2 regions of the Undibacterium sp. Ji50W genome follow, and region 1 is predicted to be linked to the other one. Evidence: predicted binding sites of a transcription regulator. Region 1 holds the regulator's gene; the other holds the start of a gene.
What was found. The regulator FliA, encoded in region 1, starts transcription of late flagellar genes. The targets are predictions, from matches to a motif close to CTAAAGTTTNNNNNNNNNNNGCCGNTA.

Region 1 (10,885 bases):
CCAGAGATTGACCGTGGCCCCTTAAGGAATTTGCTGCTGGCTTCGCTAGAAGATGATACGGTGGTGTGGGATGCCCGTTTCTCGTCTTTACAAAGAACAGAGGAGTCGGTTGAAATCACATTTGAAAACGGCGATAAATTTACTGCTGATTTGCTCATCGCGGCCGATGGTGCCAACTCAAAAATACGTCCCTATATCACTGCGCTGGCACCTGAGTATTCGGGGGTGACGGTGCTGGAAGGCACTGTAGCTGATGTTGCAAGTACTATCCCGGAATTATATGAATTGCTGGGCGGTGGAAAAATTTGCGTGCTTGATGATGAAAAAACCTTGTTCATCGTGCTGAAAGGGGATGGCAGTGTGGCTTTTTACACTGGACACAAAGCGGATCAGCAGTGGTGTACCCAATGCAAAATCGATTTTTCTGACAGGGAACAGGTATTAGCCTGGTTCAGGCATGAATTTGGGAACTGGAGTGGGATCTGGACAGAATTGTTCAAGCATGCCACCCTGCCTTTCATACCGCGCCCACAATTCTGTGCACCTGTGCACCAAAGCTGGCCATCTTTGTCTAACCTGACCATGCTGGGTGATGCTGCCCATGTCATGCCACCGTATGCGGGGGAGGGGGTGAATATGGCAATGCAGGATGCTATGGTGCTGGCCAGGCAATTGCTGAACCCGGAGTTGGATATGCATGCCGCTATCGCTGCCTATGAAACCGAGATGCGCGCACGGAATGCAGAGACCGCAGCGGAAACGTTGAAATTTACCCAGGTCTTTCATTCCTATGAGGCAGTACCGTTTTTCAGGGAATTTTTTTCTGGAAATCAGGATGTGCTATTACAAAAAGAGGGCTTCAGAGAAGCTGCTTGACTACAAAAAAAATATGAACTCAGACCATAATAAAGAGTCTGAATTTCAATGCAAAAGAAAGAAAACATGACTCAAACTATTTCTACCGAACCGCCAACGCAGTTCACCGGCTATCAAAAATTTGTCCTCGCCATATTGGCGTTTTTGCAATTTACTATCATACTGGACTTCATGATCATGTCACCGCTGGGTGCGATCCTGATGCCAGCTTTGAATATCACACCTTCACAGTTTGGGGTGGTGGTATCTGCCTATGCCTTCAGCGCTGGTATCGCCGGTTTTACAGCGGCTGGTTTTGCTGACCGTTTTGACCGCAAAAAGCTGCTCATGTTTTTTTATTGCGGCTTTATCCTGGGCACCTTCCTGTGCGGGATTGCGCCTAATTTTTACTTCCTGTTATTCGCACGTATCGTGACGGGTTTGTTTGGCGGCGTCATTGGTGCCATCGTGATGGCGATTACGACAGACTTGTTCCCTTTCAGTATGCGCGGCCGGGTCATGGGTGTATTGCAAACGGCTTTTGCCGGTAGCCAGATCCTGGGTTTGCCTATTGGTCTGTATCTGTCTGCGCACTTGGGCTGGCATGCGCCTTTCATGATGATCGTGGGGATGGCCGCTATCGTCGGCGTCATCATCATTGTGAACCTGAAGCCGATTGATGCGCATTTGCAGTTGCAGTCTGACCGCAATCCTTTCCATCATTTGAGAGACACGATAGCAACACCCAGGTATTTGCTGGCATTTGCCGCGACAGGATTTCTGAGCATAGGCGGTTATATGCTGATGCCGTTCAGCAGCGCCTTTGCGGTCAATAACCTGGGTATTTCGATGAAGGAATTGCCGATGATTTATCTGGTCACAGGCTTCGGTGCGATTATCACTGGCCCTCTGGTTGGTAAGCTCAGCGACAAGTTTGGCAAATATCGCGTATTTTTGTTCGGAGCTGCGATGACGATCGTCATGGCCGTGATCTACACCCGTCTTGGCGTCACGCCTTTGCCTATGGTCATTTTGGTCAATGTCTTGCTGTTTGTCGGTATTTTTTCGCGCATGATTCCCGCCCAGGCAATGATGTCAGCTGTGCCAGCCGCTGACAGCCGGGGCGCATTCATGGCGATCAATTCCTCGCTGCAGCAAATTGCCGGTGGTGTCGGCTCTGTGGTTGCCGGGATGATCGTCAGCCAGCCTGCTGGTGGCGCGATACTGCATTTTGATTTGCTGGGCGATATTCTGGTGTGCACCGTGCTGCTGACTGCTGTCATGATGTATTTCATTCACCGCATGGTGGCAACACCTGTGGCTGTGCCTGCCTGATCAAGGCATTTCAACCGCACTTCAAACAACTAAATCTGAATGTCTTGCCATCAGGCTGGCGTTCAGATTTCAGCCTTTCATGGCCCTTTGAGCGCAGAGGGCCATTCTTTCCCCAGAGCTAAGGGGTATTTCCTCCTTTATTCCAAGCATCTTGTGCTTCTGACATAGCCAATAATCACACCTGTAGCTTTGTGTAATCAGTGTGCTGGTTGCTTTGCGGAAATAACAGGAGTCGGCAATGGCCGAAGATAGCGATCTCGAAAGAACCGAACCGGCCTCGCCCAAGCGCCTTGAACAGGCGCGGGAAGAGGGCGATGTTCCACGTTCGCGTGAACTGTCAACCTGCACCATTTTGCTGGCAGCGGGTGGATCGCTATGGGCCATGGGCGATGGCCTGGTCCGGCAATTGAATCACGTCTTGATTACCGGCCTGACGCTGGAGCGCGAAATTATCTATGACCCTGAGCTACTTTTTTCCAAGATCGGTGCCAGTCTATGGGACGTGCTGGTGGCATTTGCGCCGATAGCGGTGCTGTTGCTGATCGTTGCGCTGGGCTCGCCCTTGCTGATTGGTGGGTGGCTGTTCAGTGCCAAAGCCCTGCAGCCCAATTTTGGACGCATGAACCCTATTTCCGGCCTGGGCAATATGATTTCCACCCGTGCCGGTGTGGAATTGCTGAAGGCGATCATTAAAACCGTTCTGGTCGGGGTGGTGGCGTGGATAGTCATCATGAACCAGAAGAATGCGATTTTTGCCCTGCCACTGGAATCGCTGAAAACCGGGCCGGCCCACGTTGGCCACATGATGGGTGTGTGCTTCCTGGCCATTGTCGGTTCGCTGGTGGTGATTGCGGCGATTGATGCGCCTTACCAGATGTGGCAATACGCTGAAAAACTGAAGATGACGCATCAGGAAGTGATCCAGGAATCAAAAGAGGCGAACGGTAATCCGCAAATCAAGGCAAAAATCCGTGCCCAGCAGCGCGAGATGGCACGCCGCCGCATGATGTCTGAAATCCCGACTGCTGACGTGGTGGTCACCAACCCGACCCACTTTGCCGTGGCTTTGAAATACACCGAGGGTGGCCGTGGCGCACCGAAAGTGGTGGCCAAGGGGGCAGATGCAGTGGCCGCCAAGATTCGTGAACTGGCACAGGAACACAAGGTGCCTTTGCTGGAAGCACCACCGCTGGCACGTGCACTGTTCAAGCACACTGAGTTGGGCGATGAAATTCCCGAAGCCTTGTACGCCGCCGTGGCCGAGGTGCTGGCGTATGTCTACCAGTTACGCAGTTATCGCCCAGGCGCAGGAAACAAACCGATGGAACCGAATGACTTATATGTACCACCTGAGCTGGACCCGAATAATCAAGCAGGAGCCGCAGTATGAATAGCCTCAAATTACCTGCCTGGATGAACGGTATGAATACCCGGGCGCTGGCCGCGCCTTTCCTGATTATCCTGATGCTGGCAATGATGATCTTGCCCTTGCCGGCCTTTGTACTGGACGTGTTTTTCAGCTTCAATATTGCGATTGCGATTATCGTTTTGCTGACCAGCCTGTACACCATCAAGCCGCTGGATTTCATGGTGTTTCCAACCGTTTTACTGGTCAGTACCATGTTGCGCCTGTCGCTGAACGTGGCCTCTACCCGGGTTGTCTTGACCGAGGGCCATACCGGCCCGGATGCAGCGGGCAAGGTGATTGAGGCTTTTGGTCACTTTCTGATTGGTGGCAATTACACTGTCGGTATCGTGGTGTTTATCATCCTGACCATCATTAACTTTACCGTGGTGACCAAGGGTGCGGGCCGTATTGCTGAAGTCGGTGCCCGTTTTGCCCTGGATGCGATGCCAGGCAAACAGATGGCGATTGATGCCGACCTGAACGCCGGCCTGATTGCCGAACAGGAAGCTCGCCGCCGCCGTACTGAAGTCGCGCAAGAAGCCGAATTTTATGGTGCCATGGACGGTGCCAGTAAATATGTACGTGGTGATGCGGTGGCCGGCATCATGGTGACCGTGATCAATATTGTCGGCGGCCTGATTGTCGGCATGGTCCAGCATGACCTGGATTTTGCCGCTGCGCTGAAAAACTACACGCTGCTGGCGATTGGTGATGGCCTGGTGGCACAGATTCCTTCCCTGATCATTTCTACTGCAGCCGGTGTGGTGGTATCGCGTGTTGCCAGTGACCAGGATATCAGTGGCCAGTTGATCGGCCAGTTGTTTGCCAAACCGCAGGTCATGATTATTACCGGCGGTATTATCGGTGGCATGGGTTTGATACCCGGCATGCCGCACATCGCCTTTATCTTGCTGGCTGCAATCTTGTGCGGCGGTGGTTATCTGCTGAACAAACGCAATCAGATGCCGCCCTCCATGGATGAAAAACAGGATGCGCCCGCAGCCGCACCGCAAGAGATGGAAGAAGCCACCTGGCAGGATATTTTGCCGGTCGATACCCTGGGCCTGGAAGTGGGTTACCGCCTGATCCCGCTGGTGGATAAAAATCAGGGAGGCGAGTTGCTGCGTCGTATCAAGGGTATACGCAAAAAATTTGCGCAGGAAGTCGGCTTTTTGTCACCGCCTGTACATATCCGTGACAATCTTGAACTCAAGCCTTCGGCCTATCGCATCACTCTCAAAGGGGTGGAAGTCGGTGTTGGTGAAGCCCTTAGCGGCCAGTATCTGGCGATTAATCCGGGTATGGTCACTGGCAATTTGCCTGGTACGGTCACGAATGATCCGGCCTTTGGCCTGCCTGCCGTATGGATCGATGGCGGCATGCGCGATCAGGCGCAGGCGATGGGGTATACCGTCGTCGATTCGGGCACCGTCATCGCCACGCATCTGAATCACTTGATCACTTCACATGCTGCCGAGTTGCTGGGTCGTCAGGAAGTGCAGTTGCTGATGGATCACCTGGCCAAGGATATGCCGAAGATGGTGGAAGAACTGGTACCGAAAATCCTGCCTTTGTCTGTGTTGCAAAAAGTCTTGCAGAACCTGTTGATTGAAGGCGTGCATATCCGCGATATGCGTACCATCATCGAATGCCTGTCAGAGCAGGCCATGCATACCCAGGATGCCGCTGAGCTGACTGCCCAGGTGCGGATTGCGCTTGGCCGTGCCATCGTGCAGCAGATCTTCCCGACCGGGAATGAACTGACCGTCATGACGCTGGATAACCGTCTGGAACGCCTGCTGATGCAAGCCCTGCAGACCAGTGGTGCCGATGGTGCCGGGATTGAGCCGGGTCTGGCCGACACACTGGCGACCCAGACCGAAGCCGCTGCCCAGCACCAGGAACAGTTGGGCCTGACACCGGTCTTGCTGGTGCCAGCACCGCTGCGGGCCTTGCTGTCGCGCTTCTTGCGTCGCACGGTGCCGCAACTGAAAGTTTTATCGCACGCAGAATTACCTGAAACAAAAACAATTAAAGTCACCAGCCTGGTTGGAGCGCAATCATGAACGTCAGAAAATTTACCGCAAATACTTCTCGCGAAGCTTTGCGCATGTTGCGGGATGCCCTGGGCGCTGATGCGGTGATTTTGTCCAACCGCAATGTCGGCGGCAAGGTCGAGATACTGGCCATGGCGGATGAAGCCATCAGTGCCATTGCACCTTCATCCGGTGATGAAGCGCCAGCACTGGTGTCACCATCAGTGTCGCCAGCGCCACCAGTGCCACGCATACCCGATACACCACGCTTTGCACCGCGCTATCAGGCTGAAGCACAAGTTGAAGCAGCGGCCGTCATCCGTCGACCGCTGAAACCGGCGATCGCCCTGGATGCCGATATTGAAGCTGCTGTCAGCGCTGGTGAATTGAATAATGTGATGTCGGAAATCCGCTCCATGCGCAGCATGCTGGAGTCACAACTGGCAGAAATATCCTGGACCCAGACCCAGAAGCGGCATCCGCAGAAGGCAGAAATCCTGCGTGAAATGCTGGCCACGGGTTTCAGTGCAGGCTTGTCACGCTATCTGGTAGAAAAATTGCCGGAAGCTGGCAAGGTCGAAAATGGCCTGGAATGGATCAAGAATACGCTGGTGCGTAATCTGTCCACCATCGACAATGAAAACGAAATGCTGGAAAAAGGCGGTGTGTATGCGCTGGTAGGGCCGACCGGCGTCGGCAAGACCACGACCACGGCCAAGCTGGCGGCGCGTTGCGTGATGCGCCATGGGCCTTCCAAACTGGCCTTGATCACTACTGACGGCTACCGTATTGGCGGTTTTGAACAATTGCGCATTTACGGCAAGATACTCGGCGTCATGGTGCATGCCGTCAAGGATGAGGCAGATTTGCGCATCGCCTTGTCCGAACTCAAGAACAAGCATACGGTATTGATTGATACTGTGGGTGTCAGTCAGCGCGATAAAATGGTGACCGAACAGGTTGCCATGTTGTCAGGAACAGACACTCCGGTAAAGCGCCTGCTGTGCCTGAATGCTACCTCCACCGGCGAAACCCTGAGCGAAGTGGTACGCGCTTACCAGGGTAATGGTCTGGCGGGTTGTATTTTCACCAAGCTGGACGAAGCTGCCACCATAGGTGGTGCGCTGGATATTGCGATACGTCAGAAACTCATGGTGTATTACGTTGCCAGCGGCCAGCGGGTGCCAGAAGATCTGCATATCGCCAATAAGCTGTACCTGATAGACCGTGCCTTTAAACTGAAACGCGAGACAGCCGCCTTCCGCCTGCTGTATGAAGAATTGCCTTTGCTGATGGCTGGCACCATGGGTGCCGGGAATGGTGCGCGTGCTGCTGTGTCCAGGGAGGTGTCCCTTGGCTAGTTTTGATCAGGCAGAAGGCTTGCGCCGCATGCTGGCCAGCCCCAAACCCAGGGTGTTCACTTTCCTGTCGGCCTTGAAGGAAGATGAAAAAAGTGGCATGTTGGTTAATCTGGGTGTATCGCTGGCAAAGCAGGGTAGTGAGGTATTGATGATCGATGCGCGGGCCTCGGACAATAGCGTGGGTGCTTGGCTGAATGCAAGCAATGATCGTACCTTGTTGGATGTAGCGAGACAACAGCGTACAATGAAGGAAGCGATCAAAATGGTGGCTGCTGGCTTGTCGGTGACGATGCTGACCAGGCAGGCGTCGTTGTCGTCGGCTTTGCCGCCAGAAAGTGCACGGCAACTGACCAAAGTGTTTGATGTCGTGGCAAACCAGGCAGACCTGGTGATGGTCGATGGCGACATCAATGCGAATGACGCATTTGCGCTGGCATCACTGGATGACAGTGAATTGGTGATACAGGTTTCTGCCGATCCGCATATGATCAAGGCCGCATACGGACTGATCAAGCGGGTCAGCAACAGGGTAGGAAGGCGCGGTTACGGTATTCTGGTATCCGGCGCATCAGAAAATGAGGCGAGATTGATTTACACAAATATGGCGCAGGCTGCCAGCCGTTATCTGGCTGTGCCTTTGCACTATGTCGGCCATGTGCCGGAAGATGAACATGTAAGAAAGGCTGCGCATTTGGGACGCTCCGTGATTGATGCTTTTCCAAAAGCGCGTGCTTCGCTGGCTTTTTCCCGGCTGGCGGAACAATTGGCGACGACTGCGCGTTCGACATTATGTTTAGAGGGAGTCCCTGAGCTGGGTGTCGGTCTCGGAATATAATCACATGTACACCGCTAGCGGAAAGTCAGATAAAAACTTCCTCCTCCGGGAGCACGCCCCACTGGTCAAGCGCCTTGCTTACCAGTTGAAGGCGCGTCTGCCTCCCAGTGTGGAGGTGGATGATCTTGTGCAGGCGGGCATGATAGGTTTGCTGGATGCAGTTAACCGCTATGAAGACACGCATGGTGCCCAGTTTGAAACCTATGCTGTGCAGCGCATACGTGGCGCCATGCTGGATGAGTTACGCAGCAGCGACTGGTTGCCGCGCGGCGTACGCCAGAACATGCGCAAGATAGAAAATGCCATGAATACCCTGCAGCAAAAGCTGGGCAGGCCACCTCTGGAAACCGAGGTCGCCAAGTCACTCAAGCTGTCGCTGGAGGAATACCAGGACATGCTGACCGATAGTGGCGGCCATCAACTGGTGTATTACGAAGACTTTCATGACGCCGACACCAAAGAGCATTTCCTCGATCATTATTGTTCTGACCTGTCGGGCGATCCCCTGCAGGATTTGTTGAATGATGATTTCCGTGATGCCGTGATCGGGGCGATTGACAGCTTGCCCGAACGTGAAAAATTGCTGATGGGCTTGTATTATGAGCAAGAATTGAACTTGAAGGAAATCGGGGCCGTGATGGGTGTTTCCGAATCACGGGTGTCGCAATTGCATAGTCAGGCGGTAGCCAGGCTCAGGGCGTACTTAAGGGAGAAGGCGTGGACTGGGCTAGCATAGTCGGACTTTTACTGATAGTTGTCGGCATCGTTTCTGGTCAGTTGCTGGAAGGTGGCCGTCTTTCTTCCCTGGTGCAGCCAGCCGCTTTTGTCATCGTAGTGGTGGGTACTATCGGTGCGGTGCTGATGCAAAGCCGCATCAAGGCCTTTATGCGGGGCGTACGCATGTTGCGCTGGGTGGTGTCAGAGCCGCCGGACAACAGCAAAAAGAATGTTGAAGAAGCCCTGGTCTGGAGTGTGGTCGCCAGGAGAGAGGGCTTTCTCAGCCTGGAACGCTATATGAATGCGTCAATCGATCCCTTCATCAGCAAGGGGTTGCGCCTGGTGATCGATGGCATCGACCCGATCCGGCTCAAGGATATCCTGGATGTTGATATTTCGCTGTATGAGATGGAACAGCGCCAGGCTGCCAAGATCTGGGAAGCGGCGGGCGGTTATTCGCCCACCATCGGTATTCTGGGTGCGGTGCTGGGCTTGATACATGTGATGGAAAACCTGACTGACCCATCCAAGCTGGGCGGCGGCATTGCGGTGGCCTTTGTGGCAACGATTTATGGCGTGGGCATGGCCAATCTGTTGTTTTTGCCGGTCAGTTACAAGCTCAAAGAGATCATCAACAGGGAAGTCACGCGGCGGGAAATGTTGTCTGATATTTTTTACAGTATTGCCCTGGGCGACAGCCCACGCGTGGTGGAAGAGCGATTAACCAATCATAGAAATTGATGGCTTGCCTGCTGTGATGCCTTAAAGAACCCTATGGCCAGAAGAAAATACCACGAAGAACCCGAGAACCACGATCGCTGGCTGGTTTCTTACGCCGATTTTATTACCCTGTTGTTTGCGTTCTTTGTGGTGATGTATGCGATTTCCTCTCTGAATGAGGGCAAATACCGGGTCTTGTCGAATTCGCTGACCGGGGCTTTTGGCAAGGTCATGGTGAATCCCAAGACCGTGGATAGGCCGAATGAACCCATTGTCAAGCTTGACCCGCTGCCTCTGGTAAAAAACAGCCGCGCAAATGAAGCCTTGCGTAAAGAAAAGGCGCAAATGACGACCATGGCCAAGGATATCATGACAGTGCTGGAACCGCTGGTGCGGGAAGGCAAGGTCAGGGTCAGTCAGACCAGTCGCGGCATCACCATAGAAATCAATGCCAGCCTGTTGTTTGCACCAGGCGAGGCACGCCTGAATATAGATTCGGTGCAGGCCTTGAAAGCGATTGCAGGCGTCCTCAAGGCCGATACCCATGCCATACAGGTCGAGGGGCATACCGATAATATCCCCATCAAGAACCCGATTTTTCCTTCCAACTGGGAATTGTCGGCGGTACGCGCCAGCACGGTGGCCAGGTTGCTGACTGAAAACGGTGTCGATGAAATCAGGGTGACAGCCGTAGGGCAGGGGGCGAAATTGCCGGTCAGTGACAATGACACGACCGAGGGCCGGGCCAGGAACCGCCGGGTATCGGTGACCATACTGGCGGTATTACCAGAGCCGGTAGTGGATGTGCCCATCTCGCCAGCGGCGCCAGCTTCTGTGGCTGTACCAGCGCCGGTATCGGTGCCGGCTGCTGTGACGACGCCTCTGCGATAAAATTGTGATGCGAACGGTGATGCTAGACTTTGATGCTGGACTCAGATGTGAGATTTTGATGCGAGACTGCATTGTGTTTGGCACGCTAAAACAAAAACAGACCCGAGGGTCTGTTTTTTTTATGGGAAGCATCTGTCGGCCGTATCAGGTGGCGATATAGCCCTTGCCTGATGTGCCCCTGATCGTGGACTGGCCATTCGGGCCATACATGGGGGAAGCGTTCTGGTTTCCCTGTTGTAATACGCTTAACATGGCCTGGCTTTGTGCCAGGCGGCGATTAATTAACAGACCATTGGTCTTGTTGTCTTCTTTTGCCTGCATCGACAGTTGCAGAAGCTGATCCCAGTGTGTACCTGCATCATCGGCACGGCCAGCTTGCTGCAAATACGCCTTCATGCCATCCAGGTCTGCCCGGTAACCAAGTTGTGTCAGAAACGCATTGCGCTTTTTTTCCAGCTCGGACATCTTGCCTACCAGTTGCCCTTTGCTTTGGGTGTAATCGTTGAGTAAGCTGACATCGCTATCAACAAGTGCGGACTGCTCTTTTTTCAGCAATTCAGCCAGGGAAGACATGGTGACGACTTCTTCCTTCAGGCATTGTTCAATTGCGGTATGTCCGGAACTTGTTGGGCTCATGGCTAGCGTTTTCTTGCGTTAAGTAAGTCTTTGACTGTTTCCAGAAGCCCATCAGCGACTTTTTCCGAGTTCACTTGAAAGCGTCCCTCAG
Region 2 (10,885 bases), 300 kb from region 1:
CCGGTTTGCAAAATCTGGTCTATTAATTTGCCGGTATTGCTTAATGAGGTGGGCGCACTGCTCAAATGATCGGGAGTGGTGTCGACAGCATTGGTGTTGCCGATGGCTCCGGTTATTTTTGATGTTGCCAACTGCGGTAGCGCTGGTGTCAGCGCCTTGTCCAGCAAGGCATTGCCGGTTTGTGACGTACTTTTGTTGCCGGACAGGGTGACCACTGCCGAGGCATCTGTTTCGGACGGGGCTTCAGTAATTGTGGCCGGGGTGTTGTTGCCGGTAGCAGGCAAAGGTGTTGCCTTGCCTGCTTCTGCTGGCTGTGGCGCAACATAATTCTGTAAAGTAGGAGGCAGTCCGGGCTTGCCCGGGGTGGGTGTCAATAATTGCGGCAGGTTGCCGGACAGGTGGGCGTCGGTATCGCTTTCCAGTAAAAAGGTAGGGCGTGGTTCAGTGCCAATCAGGCGCAAGGGGATTTGGTCCCCGGTCTTGCTACCTTCGGGTAACAACATTTTTGCTGTTATACCCGCTACCCTGACGGTAAAACTGCCATCCATCAGTTTTGACAGGACCTCACCCTTGAGTAGCTGGCCCGTGACCAGTTGTGCCAGCCTTGGGGTGATGTCCTGCTTGGTTTCGGTAATCGCGGCCGTGGCGGCCGGTGCCTCGATATTGGCTACGGGTTTGGTGAGTATATCGAGCCGCGCAGGCATATGCGTCAGGCGCTATTGCCAGCGCCGTAAGCCCGGGAGAGTTTCTGGCTGGTGCTGGAGCTCTTCATCATGTCCGATAATTGCGCCATCCAGGGTTCGGTAATATCGCGAATTTCCTTATCGTCTGCCAGTATCTGCTTGATGATGCGGATTTTTTTGTCACGCATATCGGCTGGTAGATCGGAAGGGATTTCATTTTCACGCAATAACTGGACACGGCTTGAGCAATCGCTTTCCAGTCGCCCCAAGAGTTCCCAGTCGCGCGAACGGGCGGCTTCCAGCATATTGCCCGTAATCGTTGCAACATTTTCGTACAATGTAATCAGTTCCAGACTATTCATCTTGATTCAAGCCTCAACAAAGTTGGCAGGACGAGGAGACAGTGGGTCAACGTTCATTTTTGGCGCTTCCATGACGGCTTCACTGGCAGGTGCGATTGCTTCCCACGAGGCTTTCAGATCTTTTAACAGATTTCTGACTTCGTTGAGCATGCCGTCATTGTTTTCCAGATTCGCCTTAATCAGGCGGGCGGTCATGTATTCATACAGGGAGTCAAGGTTGTCGGCTATTTCACCCCCCACTTTTTTATCGAGACTGGCGCGCAGACCATTTTCGATAATGGCAATTGCTTTGGAAATCGACTGGCCTTTCGAGGCTATTTCTCCATTGCTTAAGTGCTGTGAAGCATTGGAGATCGCCACGATTGCGCCTTCAAAAAGCATCACGATCAATTTATGGGGGCTGGCAGCAACCACGCCAGTCTCTATACCGACCTTGGCATAGGCATTTGCACCACGTACTTGAGATGAGCCAAACATAGCGGTTAATCCTCTCTGATATTTTCTATTCTGCTAACTACTTTTACTTCGTACTGGACGTCAATGCCGCCAGTTGCTGTGTCAGGAATGAACTTGTATTGTTCAGGCTGCTCACAATCGTATCCAGGGCTGTAAATTGCGCGCGATAACGTGCTTCTGTGTCAAACAGGCGGCTGTTCAGGATATCGCGCTGCTTGCCGATATCCTTGATGCTGCGGTTGATACCATCGGTTGCGCTGGAAATTGAACCAGAGGTGCCGACCACCGTGGAAAGCAGGGAAGTTACCTGCGACGCATAACCCCTGGAGAAATTGACCGTACCGCGTGCGCCGAGTGCGCCACCGCTGATCAGTATTTTCAAGCCTTCTGCATCGGAGCCGGTGGCACCCGTCAGGTATTGCCCTGAGCCGGCGGCAGTAATGCCATTCAGTTTGCCCGCAACATCCACCCCGGCAGTGCCGTTAAGAACAGTACCTGTCAGGCTGGCAGCACCAGTGCCAGTGCCATCCGCCAGGGTGACATTGGATGCACTGCCATAGTTGGTCGATTGCAATTTCAGGAAACCACTGCCATCAATAGTTGCAGTGACGGTGGAACCATTGTCTTTGAAGGTGGAATTGCCATTGATCGATGTTTGCAACAGCGTCGCCAGCGACGATGCAGTGTACGAGCCTGCTGCCAGTGCGACGGCAGCGGTTTTTCCATTCAGCGTGACATTGATGGTGGTATTGGCTGCAATGGTCGTGTTGCCCGTAGTCAGATCCAGATTACCCGTTAAGCCGCCCTGAGTAGCAATTGCGGTTACTTCCAGACCATATGCACCTTGCTTGGTTGCCGTAGTCGAGCTGCTATACCCGACCAGACTGTCCGTAGCTTTGCCGACGGAAGCAAACAAGCCGCTTATTTCTGAATAATTGTTGCTTAGGGCCGTCTGCAATTTGGATGAGTCAATTGAAAGCGTGCCATCTTTTTGAAAGCTGATACCTATGCTGGACAGGGTGGTAATGTTCCCGCCCAGGCCATTGACGGCTGCACTTAATGTCGACCTGATCTGGCTTTGCACGTTCCTGGCGGTAGAGTCGCCGATCAGGATGCCACCTTTCTGGGTACTGGCATCATAACCAGTCAGAGATTTTAATGTTGACTGGAAATCATTGAAACCTTTTACAAAACCATTGATGGCCGACTGGATACCGCTGGTATTGGCGCTCAGTGACAAACTGGTGGTGCCGACTTTGCTCAGATTCAGTGTGGTGCCCTGTATCGCACCGGTTACTGCATTCGACGTGCTGGAAATGGCAATGCCGTTGACCGTCAGCGCGGCGTTTTGTGCTGTTGTTGTTTCTGTCAGGTTCTGGGTGCCGGCCGGATCATAATTGACCAGGCTTTGTATGGCGGCATCGCCAGTGGCCGTGATTTTCAAACTGGATGTCGCACCAGTCTTGGCTGATGTGAGAACCAGATGGTAAGGGGTGGCACTACCGTCGCCAACAATGGCTGCAGTTGCGCCTACATTCGCGGCATTGATGGCATCGCGTATGCCCTGTAGTGAATTATTGGCACCATCTATCGTGACTGTGCCTATCGACTGTGTCGCATCCTGGGTGAAGGTGGAGCCTGTATATACACCATTTGCCGAAGTGCCACCGGTAATGGTGCCAAACTCGAAGTTGATGGTGGTGCTGGTGCCACTGCCTATGCTGGCCGTAGAGCTGACCTGGCCTGCGCTGGAAATGGTTTGTGCCTGTGCCAGCTTGGTCACATTGACGTTATAGCTGCCTTGGGTGGAAACACTGGTGGTGGTGGCTGACAGGATAGTGCTGTCGCCAGCAGATGCAGTCAGTGACTGAAAGGTGCCCAGATTGCTGAGGCCGGTAACATTTGACTGAAAAACACTGAGTGCGCTGTTCAGCGTGCCATACGCAGACAGCTTGGCCTGAAAACTGGCTTCTTTTGTTGCCAATGTGGTCAGGGGCTGACTCTCGACCGTCATTAACTTTGAAATCAGACCGTTGACGTCCAGATTGGCGCCTAAGCCTGTTGATTGTATGCCCACGTTATTCCCCCTTGTCAGACCGTACTGTACTAAATTATCGGCTAAGGCAAACTAGACTTTAGAGGGGAATTTACGTGCCAATTTAAAATTTAGGTGTAAGACTGAATAAATAAATGATTAAGCTTGCTGTTTGATTAAGAGACCTTGCAGTTTATCTAGCGAACGCGATATTTCAAGGGCTTCTTCGGAAGGAATCTGACGCAATACCTCTTTAGTCTGCTGGTCAATTACCTTTACGACTACTTTATTACTATGTTCCTCAACACTGAATTCTAGAGACTGTGACAGAGATTGGATAGTTTTATTGATATCGTCGACTGCCTTGGTCACTTTATCGATGCTTGGCGGTGACGATGCAGATGATGCAGCTTTGACGGCATCGATGGTTTGCGTTGAAGCAGCCGCTGACTTGTGTACCGATGCACTGGCGTCAGTTCCTGCTGGTCTGTCCGTGATCAGTTGTCCAGATTGAGAAGTGCTCCCTATCGATCGGATGTCCATGATCTTTTCCTTCAAGAAAAATACCCCTGGTCAAAATGTTGACCAGGGGGACATGCTTTATGCTTTAAGTATAGACCTAATTTACATAAGCCTACTGCTATTAGCCACGCAACAGGGCCAGAACGCCGTTTGGCAAACCGTTAGCCTGAGCCAAAATCGCTGTACCAGCTTGTTGCAAGACCTGACCGCGTGTCAGAGCCGCTGTTTCCTGGGCGAAGTCTGCATCACGGATACGGCTGCGGGATGCTGTCAAGTTTTCAGAGTTAGTCTGCAAACTTTCAATCGCGGAAGAGAAGCGGTTTTGATACGCACCCAGAGAAGCGCGGGAGCTATTGATCGATTGTAACGCCGCATCAATGGTCGACAACGCGGCGGTGGCCCCGGCAGCGGTACCCAGATTCAGTGAAGAGACACCCGCACCGACCGTGACCGAAGCAGAAGTGAAACCACCAGTCAGGTTGGCAGCTGTCAGACCAGTACCAGTACCGTTTGCCAGGGTGATACCGGCAGAGCTGGTGGAAGTCAGGGACAGTGTCGAGGTGCTGACGTCAGTTGCGCCAGTTGCCGATACAGTAATACCTGTGTTGGCAGCAGCGGCAGCAGCGTTGGTGCTGGCTGTAATAGTGATGTTACGGCCATCAGCGGCAGCCAGTGCAACTGCACCAGTTGCTGTATTGAAGGTAGCAGTAACGCCAGTTTGTGTGCTGATCGCATTTACAGCAGCTGCTACCTGTGCACCACGTTGTGCGCCGGAAGTCGAAGCATTCAAGGCACCCAGATTCACGCCGTTAATAGTGACGTCGCCGGAGGCAATCGCTGTTGCGGATGTGCTGGCTGTACCGGCAATGGTTGTCGAACCTACAGTTGCAGTTACGCCTGTGCTGCCGCTGATCGCATTGATTGCTGCTGCTTTTGCAATGCCGCTGCCTGTGGAGTTGGAGAAAGATACACCGTCAGCTGCAGATGCGCCAACCTGGAAGCCGTTGATGGACAGGTCACCGGCAGCCAGGGCTGTCGTGGTAACTGAACCGGCACCGGCTACTGTGGTAGCGTAGCTGGAAGATGCACCCACACCCAGGGCGCTAGATTTTGCGCTGGTGATGGAGGCGATACTGATTTGATCGTTTGATGTACCGTTGGCACCAACTTGGAAAGTTTGTGCAGAGAAGCTACCGTCGAGCAGGTTCACGCCGTTGAAGTTGGTGCTGCTGGCAACGCGGTTAATTTCAGAAATCAACTGACCTGCTTCGTTGTTCAGAGCGGCACGATCAGAAACGCTGTTGGAGCCGTTGGCAGATTGCACGGCCAGGTCACGGATACGTTGCAAGTTGGCACCGATCTGTTGTAAAGCGCCCTCAGCGGTTTGCGCCAGAGAGATACCGTCGTTCGCATTACGTGCAGCTTGGTTCAAGCCGCCGATTTGAGAAGACAGACGTTCGGAAATTGCCAGACCAGCAGCGTCATCTTTCGCGCTATTAATACGCAGACCGGAAGACAGACGTTGCAGGGAAGTGTTCAGCGCAGATTGCGATGTAGTCAAGTTGCGTTGTGCATTCAGCGATGCAATATTGGTATTAATGACAGCCATGGTAATTCTCCCTAAGTTATTCAAATTGGCGTAGTAGCCTGAAACTTTGGTCTTTCGTGCTGACTATTGGACCGCCGTTGTAAAGGGTATCGGTAGAGACTAAAAAAGTTTTAGCGTGTTTCTGAAAATAAATGTTATTTTTTTCGCTCAAGTTTTAAAGATGTTTCCGCTTGTCGGCGCTTTTTTTAAATACTTTAGGGCTAAATTTGATTTAGTTTTAGGGCCTTATTTAACATATGGAAACGAATTCATTAGCTATACAATAAGCCTGAGCTAGTAGTTTCTGGTATTTTCCTGTTTAAAAAGGCAGCGCGCAGGCAAGGCAGCCTTTATTGCAGCGCAAAAATGCCGGGAAATGAGCAGAAATGCAAAATCAGCTTAGCTGATCAACATATCGGCTATTTATTGAATAATAATTACACCTTATCAGGGCGCAGGCATGAGCAAATCCAGTTTTGATGCACGAAAGGCAATGCGCGAAGTTAACAAGCACTTTGATGCAGGTGCTTTGCCCGAGGCCAAACAGGTTTGCCTGAATATCATCAGGCATTTCCCCCGTCATCCGGATGCGCTGTATGCCCTGGCCAGGATATGCGGTGACCTGAACCAGTGCGACGAAGGCGTCCAGTACCTGAAACTGGCATTCGACGTGATGCCACATTTTCCGGATAACCGGAAAATCGCTTTCGGTATCTTTAATAAATACCTGCTCAGTAAACAATATGTGCAACTGGAAGAGATCAGTTTGTGGCTGTCCAAATACCTGCCGCGTGACGGCATAGTCTGGGATTACCTGGGTGTAGCCCGTATCGAGCAGGCTAAATTTCCCGAAGCACTCATAGTATTGACCAAGGCGCTGGAGCTGTTGCCGACCAATCCGCACATCCTGGTGAATATGGGTAATGTCCTGATTTCCCTGGAACGCTGTGCCGATGCCATCGTCTATCTGGAAAAAGCCCTGGCGATACAGCCGACCATGGTGGTCGGCCTGAATAACCTGGGTAATGCCATGCGCTTTATTGGCAGGACTGAAGAAGCCATAGAAAATATATCCAGGGCCATACAGATCGACCCAAGTCTGCCTTACCTGTTTAATAATCTGGGACTGGCCTACCGTGAACACGGCATGTACAGCTTCGCCATTGTGCAATACCGGCATGCCCTGGAGCTGCAACCGGATCTGTTGCAGGTTTATCCTAACCTGATTGATGCCTTGCGCCAGAATGGCCAGGTACAGGAATCGATAGAATGCGGTCAGCATGCATTGACACTGACCCAGGATATTCCTGAAATCTGGGCGGCCTATGGTGACACCCTGCGGGAAGCCAACCACCTGGATGCAGCCATCGAAGCTTATATCAAGGCCTTGTCGTTCAGGGAAGACGGACAGTCTTCTTTCAATCGCAAGATCTACACCAATTTATTGTTTTGCCTGAATTACCACCCGGACCTGACGCCAGAGGTGATTTATAACGCCTACCATGAATTTGACTTGCGCTTTGCCGCACCGCTGAAAGCCCAGTGGAAGAAGTTTGAGAATGCGCGCATCCCTGGCAAGCGCCTGAAGGTGGGTTATGTGACCCAGGCTTTCTATAATCATGTGTGTAAATATTTCTTGTTGCCGCTGCTGGAAGGGCATGACAAGGAACAGGTGGAGGTCTACGCCTATGCCAATCCCCCATTTGAAGACGATGTCACTGCCTATTATAAAAAACAGATCGACCATTGGGTGTCAACGCGTGACATGACCGATGATGTGCTGGCTGACAGAATACGGGCGGACGGCATCGATATCCTGGTCGACGTTGCCGGCCATACCAATGGTAACCGCCTGCCGGTATTTGCCCGCAAGCCCGCACCGGTGTCCCTGCATTGGCTGGAATATGGCTATACCACCGGTCTGAGTGCCATCGATTATTACCTGACCGACAAACCGACCATCACCGACAATTGCGCGCATCTGTTTGCCGAAAAAGTCTGGTGCCTGGATGGGCCTGCTTATGTATACAGGCCGGATACCAGAAGGGCAGAACTGGGCCCGCCACCATTTGAATCAACCGGGGTGATTACCTTTGGCAGTCTGTCACGTTCGACACGTATCAACCACAGGGTGGTGCGGGTGTGGGCAACCATACTTGATGCCATGCCAAATTCACAACTGATCATCAATAGCGGCGATTTCAAGGATCCCCAGGTGCAGGATGAAATGGCATCGCGCTTCATGCGCTATGGCATCGACCGATCGAGGCTGCTGATTGGCTTCAGTACACCTTCGTGGGAAGTGCTCAAGCATATTGATATCGGCCTGGATTGCTTCCCGCATAATTCCGGGACGACTTTGCTGGAATCTCTGTATATGGGGATTCCTTTCATCTCTCTGACGGACCGGCCATCGGTAGGGCGTATCGGTGCCAGTATCCTGACAGCGGCAGGGCATGAAGAGTGGATTGCCAGTACGGAAGACGAATACGCCCAGAAAGCAATCATCCTGGCGCATGATCTTGACGCCTTGCGCCATCTGCGTGGCAGTTTGCGTACAGAAATGGAACAGTCGCTGCTGATGGATGAACCGGCATTTGCCCGTTCAGTAGAAAAAGCCTATCGTCAGATGTGGAATATCTATTGTGAAGGACCCGAGCAATGAAAGCAGTTATCCTGGCGGGCGGTTTGGGGACACGGATTTCCGAAGAGACCCATCTCAAGCCTAAACCCATGATAGAAATTGGTGGCCACCCCATACTCTGGCACATCATGAAATCCTATTCGGCCCACGGCGTGAATGAGTTCGTCATTTGCTGCGGCTACAAGGGTTACCTGATCAAGGAATATTTTGCCAATTATTTTTTGCATATGTCGGATGTCACCTTCAACATGCAAAACAATAGTATGGAAGTGCATGAGCATCATGCCGAACCCTGGAAGGTGACGCTGGTGGATACCGGTGAAGATACCATGACCGGTGGCAGGCTCAAACGGGTTGCCCGTTATCTGCAAAATGAAGAGGCTTTTTGCTTTACCTATGGCGACGGGGTGGCGGATCTGGATATTGCTGCTTCCATCGCCTTTCACAAGGCGCATGGCAAACTGGCTACCGTAACTGCGGTCTTGCCCCCGGGGCGCTATGGTGCGCTGGAGCGTGAAGGTGACCTGGTTGCTGGTTTTACCGAAAAACCGCGCGGTGACGGTGGTTGGATCAATGGTGGCTATTTTGTCCTGTCTCCTAAAGTACTGGATTTGATCGATGGCGACCCCATCAGTTGGGAATCCGAGCCTTTAAACGGCCTGGCGGCGCGGCAGGAATTGATGGCCTTTGAGCATTCCGGGTTCTGGCAACCCATGGATACCCTGCGTGAGAAAAATCTGCTGGAAGATTTGTGGCAGTCAGGGAATGCGCCTTGGCGCGTGTGGTAAACATGAGTAAACATGATGGTAAGCATGCAAAATAGCGTTCAAAACAGTGTTCAAAGTAGTGTGCAAAGTAAGCATGCCGTGCCCGATGCCGGGTTTTGGCGCGGTAAACGAGTGCTGTTGACCGGGCATACCGGTTTCAAGGGTGCCTGGTTTGCCAACTGGTTGGCACGCATGGGGGCGATAGTGCATGGATTGGCACTGCCACCAGAGTCGCGCCCGAATCTGTTTGATGCGCTGGAGATTGATAAAAAGATACATAGCCACTTTGGTGACATACGCCAGTTTGACATCGTCAAACAGGCGGTGGATGCGGCCCAGCCTGACATTGTGTTTCATCTGGCGGCCCAGGCACTGGTCAGAGCCAGTTATAAACAACCACTGGCGACTTTTGAAACCAATGTGATTGGCACCGCCAACCTGCTTGAAGCATTGCGTAGCCGCACGGACGTGAAAGTTGCGCTGATCGTGACCACCGACAAGGTATACCGCAACCGCGAGCAATTGGCACCGTATCCCGAAACCGCAGAATTGGGCGGGCATGACCCGTATAGCGCCAGCAAGGCGGCGTCAGAACTGGTATTGGCCAGCTATCGCGCTTCTTTCCTGCAAGCGCAGGGCACCAGCATACTGGCGGCACGGGCTGGCAATGTCATCGGCGGTGGCGACTGGTCAGAAGACCGCCTGTTGCCGGACGCAGTCCGGGCCTGGCGTAATGGTGACACCCTGCAAATCAGGCGGCCGGATTCAGTGCGCCCCTGGCAACATGTGTTGGAGCCACTGGCGGCCTATTTATGTCTGGCGCAATATGCCTGGAGCAATCCGGCGACCAGCCTGGCATGGAATATAGGCCCGGATGGTGCTGCCAGCGTCAGGGAAGTGGTGCAACTGGCGCATACCGCGTATGGCAAGGGGCAGATAGCATTCGCTACCGAAATCAGTGGCCCGCATGAAGCCGGATTATTGGCGCTGGATGCCAGCAAGCTCAGGCAGGCACTGGGGATAGTCCCACGCTGGAAACTGGATGCTGCCGTAGAGCACAGCATGCGCTGGTACCGTGATTTTGAAAATGGCATGTCGGCGGAGGTGCTGTGCGCACGCGATATGGATGCTTATTTGCAAGCAGCGCAATCTACTGCACAATTCCAGCCAGGCCAGCCGGTATGAAGTTGTTAATCACAAAAGGTCGATGAGCATGTCCGGGCGATTTGATTTCTTGCCGACACCGATAGCGGGTTTGCAAATAGTGCAAAGGAAGCCGCGTGGCGATCAGCGCGGTTATCTGCAAAGGCTATTTTGTGCCGACGATATGCAAGAGCTTGGCTGGACAACACCAATAGCACAAATCAACCACACCTATACCGCCCGCAAGGGAACATTACGGGGCCTGCATCTGCAATTGCCACCATTTACCGAGATGAAGCTGGTCAGTTGCATGAAAGGGGAGGTGTGGGATGTCGCAGTGGACTTGCGCGCAGGCTCACCGCATTTCCTGCACTGGCACGCCGTCTTGCTGTCTGCCGAAAATCAGCGCTCTTACCTGATACCGGCTGGCTTTGCCCACGGCTTCCAGACCATGACGGATGAGGTGGAAATGTTGTATTGTCATAGCCAGCCTTACATGCCAGCCAGTGAAATGGGCGTGCACCCCATGGATAGCCGTTTGGCCATCACCTGGCCCCTGGCGGTGAGCGACATGTCAGACCGGGACAATCGTGGAATATTGCTGGATACAGATTTTCAAGGAGTAAATGTATGAAGTGCAGGCATTGTGGCCATGAATTGACCCAGAGCTTTCTTGATCTGGGTT

Region 2: the regulator FliA is predicted to act here: its motif matches at 3,614-3,640, upstream of fliD (flagellar filament capping protein FliD).

Annotation. Positions count from the first base shown of each region.
Region 1 covers NZ_JBMPOX010000001.1:54,900-65,784, forward strand. The annotation lists gene ACO0K9_RS00285 (FAD-dependent oxidoreductase) at 1-876, shown strand, start outside; gene ACO0K9_RS00290 (MFS transporter) at 943-2,190, shown strand; gene flhB (flagellar biosynthesis protein FlhB) at 2,429-3,580, shown strand; gene flhA (flagellar biosynthesis protein FlhA) at 3,577-5,664, shown strand; gene flhF (flagellar biosynthesis protein FlhF) at 5,661-6,995, shown strand; gene ACO0K9_RS00310 (MinD/ParA family ATP-binding protein) at 6,988-7,830, shown strand; gene ACO0K9_RS00315 (RNA polymerase sigma factor FliA) at 7,835-8,566, shown strand; gene ACO0K9_RS00320 (flagellar motor protein) at 8,548-9,288, shown strand; gene motD (flagellar motor protein MotD) at 9,322-10,158, shown strand; gene ACO0K9_RS00330 (flagella synthesis protein FlgN) at 10,303-10,794, opposite strand; gene flgM (flagellar biosynthesis anti-sigma factor FlgM) at 10,797-10,885, opposite strand, start outside.
Region 2 covers NZ_JBMPOX010000001.1:358,863-369,747, forward strand. The annotation lists gene ACO0K9_RS01790 (flagellar hook-length control protein FliK) at 1-704, opposite strand, end outside; gene ACO0K9_RS01795 (flagellar protein FliT) at 710-1,045, opposite strand; gene fliS (flagellar export chaperone FliS) at 1,052-1,522, opposite strand; gene fliD (flagellar filament capping protein FliD) at 1,566-3,578, opposite strand; gene ACO0K9_RS01810 (flagellar protein FlaG) at 3,696-4,079, opposite strand; gene ACO0K9_RS01815 (flagellin) at 4,180-5,667, opposite strand; gene ACO0K9_RS01820 (tetratricopeptide repeat protein) at 6,107-8,311, shown strand; gene rfbF (glucose-1-phosphate cytidylyltransferase) at 8,308-9,078, shown strand; gene rfbG (CDP-glucose 4,6-dehydratase) at 9,103-10,242, shown strand; gene ACO0K9_RS01835 (dTDP-4-dehydrorhamnose 3,5-epimerase family protein) at 10,271-10,834, shown strand; gene ACO0K9_RS01840 (methyltransferase domain-containing protein) at 10,831-10,885, shown strand, end outside.